DNA from 2 places in the Siminovitchia sediminis genome. Region 1 is predicted to be linked to the other one. Evidence: predicted binding sites of a transcription regulator. Region 1 holds the regulator's gene; the other holds the start of a gene.
What was found. Region 1 encodes LexA, which represses DNA repair genes until DNA is damaged. Its sites were predicted from a motif close to CGAACATATGTTCG; they were not measured.
Positions count from the first base shown of each region.

Region 2: parE (DNA topoisomerase IV subunit B) is a predicted target of LexA. The motif match lies at 1,097-1,110, and genes of this name have one in related genera.

Region 1 covers NZ_JBHUEO010000002.1:63,192-65,601, reverse strand. Annotated here, with positions in the region: gene ACFSCZ_RS00745 (YneB family resolvase-like protein) at 1-36, opposite strand, end outside; gene ACFSCZ_RS00740 (hypothetical protein) at 65-262, opposite strand; gene lexA (transcriptional repressor LexA) at 420-1,049, shown strand; gene spoIIP (stage II sporulation protein P) at 1,119-2,210, opposite strand; gene ACFSCZ_RS00725 (DUF488 domain-containing protein) at 2,333-2,410, opposite strand, start outside.
Region 2 covers NZ_JBHUEO010000017.1:71,242-73,651, forward strand. Annotated here, with positions in the region: gene parE (DNA topoisomerase IV subunit B) at 1-1,060, opposite strand, end outside; gene ACFSCZ_RS07690 (CoA-binding protein) at 1,374-1,787, opposite strand; gene plsY (glycerol-3-phosphate 1-O-acyltransferase PlsY) at 1,952-2,410, shown strand, end outside.

The sequences.
Region 1 (2,410 bases):
CTCGGTGCTTACCCTGCAGTAAATGATTGCTCTCATAACCATTCCCCTTCTTTACCTTATTCTGTTATTCTATCACCTCTTGATGATTCAGAATGATCCCTTGGCTGCTTTTCTGCTGATCAACAAATGGCTCTCCGCTTCCCATGAGTTTATCTGTAGAAGGTGTTTCTTCTGTAAGATGAAATATAAATAAAATTCCCATAATCCAGGTAACAATGAAAAAGATTGCAAGGAAAGAATGCTTTTTAATAAATAAAATCATGCTTATCCATCCCCCCGAATATTTGTTCGTATTTACTATTGATTATAACAGAACATCCGTTTGTGTCAAACAAAAATTCGAACAACCGTTTGTATTACGGATGACCGCGTGCTATAATATGGATAATTCATAACAGAGATTAAAGGGTGTGAAATTATTGTCCAAGCTTTCAAAAAGGCAGGAAGCGATATTAAACTTCATCAAGGATGAAGTGAAGAAAAAAGGTTACCCGCCATCTGTACGCGAAATTGGGAAAGCCGTAGGCTTGGCTTCAAGCTCCACCGTTCACGGACATTTGGAGAGATTGGAAAGCAAAGGCTTAATCAGAAGGGACCCTACCAAACCTAGAGCAATAGAAGTTTTAAATCAGAAGGAACATGAACCTGCCATTCCTGCTAAAAATACTGTCAACCTTCCGCTTGTCGGAAAAGTTACAGCAGGGATTCCGATTTCGGCAGTTGAAAATATTGAGGAGTATTTTCCTTTTCCTGAACAGCTTCTTCCATCAGATGAGCATGTTTTCATGCTCGAAATTGTCGGAGACAGCATGATCGAAGCGGGAATTCTTGATGGTGACTTTGTGATCGTGAGACAGCAGCATACAGCCAATAATGGAGACATTGTTGTTGCGATGACTGAAGAGAATGAAGCAACCGTCAAGAGATTTTACAAAGAAAACGGCTATTTCAGGCTTCAGCCGGAAAATTCTGCAATGGAGCCGATTATCGTTGAGAACGTGTCCATACTAGGTAAAGTTGTAGGACTCTATAGAAGAAATATTCATTAATCCCGGGCCTATTGAAAGGCTCTTTTTTATGCCTCCATATGGATGGAAACCTGCAAGTGCGGTTCCCCCTTACTTTTGGGCTTCCAATGAATCGGAATTCTTCCAATAATACTCGCTGATGACTTCCGCTAAAGCGTCCGCTGTTCTATTTAATTCCTCAAGTGTATTGTCCACTCCCCCAATCTCGATCAGCAGCGCATTCTCTGCTAAATCCTGATTATAAATCCCGTCATTTCCACCCGCTCTCGGCTTTCCAAATACGCCCCGGGACAAGCCGGGATACTTTTTTTGAATAGCATGATGCAGATCTGTTGCAAATTTGGAGTTTTTTTCGTATTGAGGATGGCCCTCTCCAATGACAAAAAGTGTTTTTGCATAGTCTTTCCCTTTAATTTCCGTGGTAGTGACAGCCCGCCTTGACGAATCCCGGTGGATATCGAAATAAAATTGCACTTGGCTATTTTGATTCATCACCTCTTGGGCAATTTCTCTGGATACTTGATAGGACTGCCCATAATTCATACCTTTTGATTTTAGGAGCCCTTGAATATCTGTTTGATTTACCAATGTTTTAATGCCTTTTTCCTTCAGTTTTTCTCCCAGCCGTTTTCCGACCAGACTAATGTTTTTGTCCTTATGCCATGCCCGGCTCGGGTCTGTCACTCCCGGCAGCATCGGTAAAAATGATTCTGTGTTATGTGTTGAGTAAATAAAAACAACATGATCCTCCGTTTTCGGCCTTTCATTCGGGGTTTCCTGGCCCGGTTCTTCCTCATCCCCCCACATATCAAGGTCGCTGGGCGGCGGCGACTCAATAGGTAAGTTTGTAAAGTCAGTGCCTTTACCGGCTACAATAATTTTAGGGGTGGCTGCATTTAACCCCGGTATTTCACTGATTAAAAAAGATCTCATATTCCTTAAATTAATATTGGTAAACAACTCCAATGCGTCTCTGCCAAAGGAGCGTTCATACCCTTCAGGAAGGATTTTTTTTAAGGATTGGTTCTCCATTGACATCACATATAAAAGAGAGTCTGTCCTTGAAGGGTCATTAATGATAAAAGACAACGTGCTGATTTTGATACTGGAAAATGCAATGGCGGAAACTAGACAAAAAAGTGCTGTGATGGTGACAAAAAATTTAGCGGCAAGTTTAAGCATCGTCTTCATCCTTTATCTGGTAACGTGTTTATACATTTATATGAATTTGGATGAGAGACTATGAACGAAATTTGGATGAGGCTCAAATAAAAAAACCATGAACCGATTATAGTTCATGGCTTTTAGCATTCTTCTAATAGCATTTCTTGGAGAACGGCTGCTTGATTATGTCTTTCCTCTTTGGCACTGTACAGCAATGT
Region 2 (2,410 bases), on a different contig from region 1:
CAACTGCTGATCTGGCCTCTGCGGTTCCCAGTTTGCCTTTCGTCTGCCCCTCAAATTGGAGCATATGTTCAGGTACCCGGACGGACACAATAGCTGCCAGTCCTTCCCGGATGTCTGAGCCCTCCAAATTTTTATCCTTTTCTTTCAGCATTCCGGTTTTCCGTGCATATTCATTGAAAACTCTCGTAATTGCCGTCTTTGCTCCTACCTCATGAGTCCCGCCGTCTTTCGTCCGGACGTTGTTTACAAAGGAAAGGATGTTTTCTGAAAACCCGTCATTGAACTGAAAGGCAAACTCCACTTCAATGTCACTTGCTTTCCCTTCTATAAATACAACCGGATGAAGAACATCCTTCTCTCCATTCAGGTATTCCACAAAGGCTTCAATCCCGTTTTCATAGTAAAACACTTCCTGGTAGCCGTTCCGCTCGTCTATAAGCTCGATGGTCAGTCCCTTTAACAAAAAGGCGGACTCCCTTAATCTGCTGCTTAATACTTCGTAATTAAACGCAGTAACGCTAAAAATGGTTGGATCCGGCTTAAAATGGATGGTGGTACCTGTCAGCCTGGTTTTCCCGATCCGTTCAAGCGTTGTCTCAGGTATCCCTCCATTGTGAAATCTTTGCTCATAGATATAGCCGTCTCTTTTGATCGTAACAACAAGCCATTCCGACAGGGCATTTACAACTGATGCACCAACTCCATGAAGGCCGCCGCTCGTTTTATAGCCGCCCTGCCCAAATTTACCGCCTGCATGAAGAACGGTGAGAATCACTTCTGTTGTAGGCCTTCCGGACTGATGCATGCCTGTCGGCATCCCTCTGCCCCTGTCTTCTACGCTGACACTTTGATCTTTATGAATGGTAACGGTAATTTTATCACCATGTCCTGACAAAGCTTCATCTACTGAATTATCTACAATCTCATATACTAAATGATGAAGCCCTCTGGCATCCGTAGACCCTATGTACATCCCGGGGCGTTTACGCACCGCCTCCAGCCCCTCCAGAATCTGGATCGAGTCATCATTGTAGTCTGTCATTATCGTATTTTCAGCCATACTACTTCCCCTTTCATAGGGCTTTTAACGCCGTCAAAAACATCTGTTCGTATTTATCATAACACATTAATAAAAGCATGTCTTATTGTATATCTCTCCGATCCCTTTTGGCAAATGAGCAAAAAGAAAATATAGGGCAGCCCCAGGCAAAACTGAAGTTCCCCGACAGCTTCCAACTCTAATCATTGCTAAAAAGAGAATTCAATAGCTTCCAGAACAGAAAAGAAACGTATATTCACAGCGTTCGCAGCTTCATTCATTATATACAAACGTAACTGATAATAAAAAACAAGCGCAGGCGTGCGCTTGTTCCTTATTTCGTCAGAGCATGTTCTACTTTGATGCATCGATTCATGATCACCGTATAACCTTTATCTTTCAAAAATTGATACGCTTCCTCATTCTCAACGCCAAGCTGTGCCCAAAACACATCCGCATCCATGTCATCGAACTCTTTCGCCAACTCCGGAAGAAATTCAGATCGTCTAAATATGTTGACAATATCCACATGTCCTTCAATATCCTTTAGCGAAGGAACCGCTTTTATCCCAAACACCTCATCGACCATAGGGTTCACAGGTATGATGTCATATCCGGCTTCCTTCATTGCTTCCGAGACCATATAAGAAGTCCGTTCGGGTTTATCACTGAGACCCACTACAGCTATACGTTTTGCTTTCTTTAAAATATTTCCGATTTCTTCTCTGGATGGATTTTCAATGGCCATAATCATCCTCCTAATTTGCATGATTTGACTCTATCGTATGTTACGTACTCCTTTCATGCAAGTGCGATCTCTTAAGACAGCAAGAATTTTTGCTCATTTTCCAAAATCTCATGGTACAATAAAAAGCGATAGTTGTCATATTTCACCAAAAAGGGGCAGGATTTATGCTTTATGTCATCATGTTTATTTTAGCTTATGTGATCGGCTCCATTCCTTCTGGTCTCATCATCGGGAAGCTTTTTTATGGAATAGATATTAGAGACCACGGAAGCGGAAATCTGGGGGCCACTAATACCTTCCGCATACTCGGAAAGAAAGCAGGGATTGCAGTAACGATTGCAGATATATTAAAAGGGACCATAACGGTTTTTTTCCCCGCGTGGTTTGGCCTTCCCGTTCACCCGCTGCTGGTAGGAATGTTTGCGGTTATCGGACATACATTTCCCGTCTTTGCGAAATTCCGGGGCGGAAAAGCAGTTGCCACTTCTGCCGGAGTTCTGCTTGGTTATAACTTCATGCTTTTTGTAGTTTTGGTGGCCGCTTTTTTGCTTACTCTCAAAGTATCTAAGTACGTATCACTTTCTTCTATGACTGCTGGTATTTTTGGACTGATCTACAGCCTG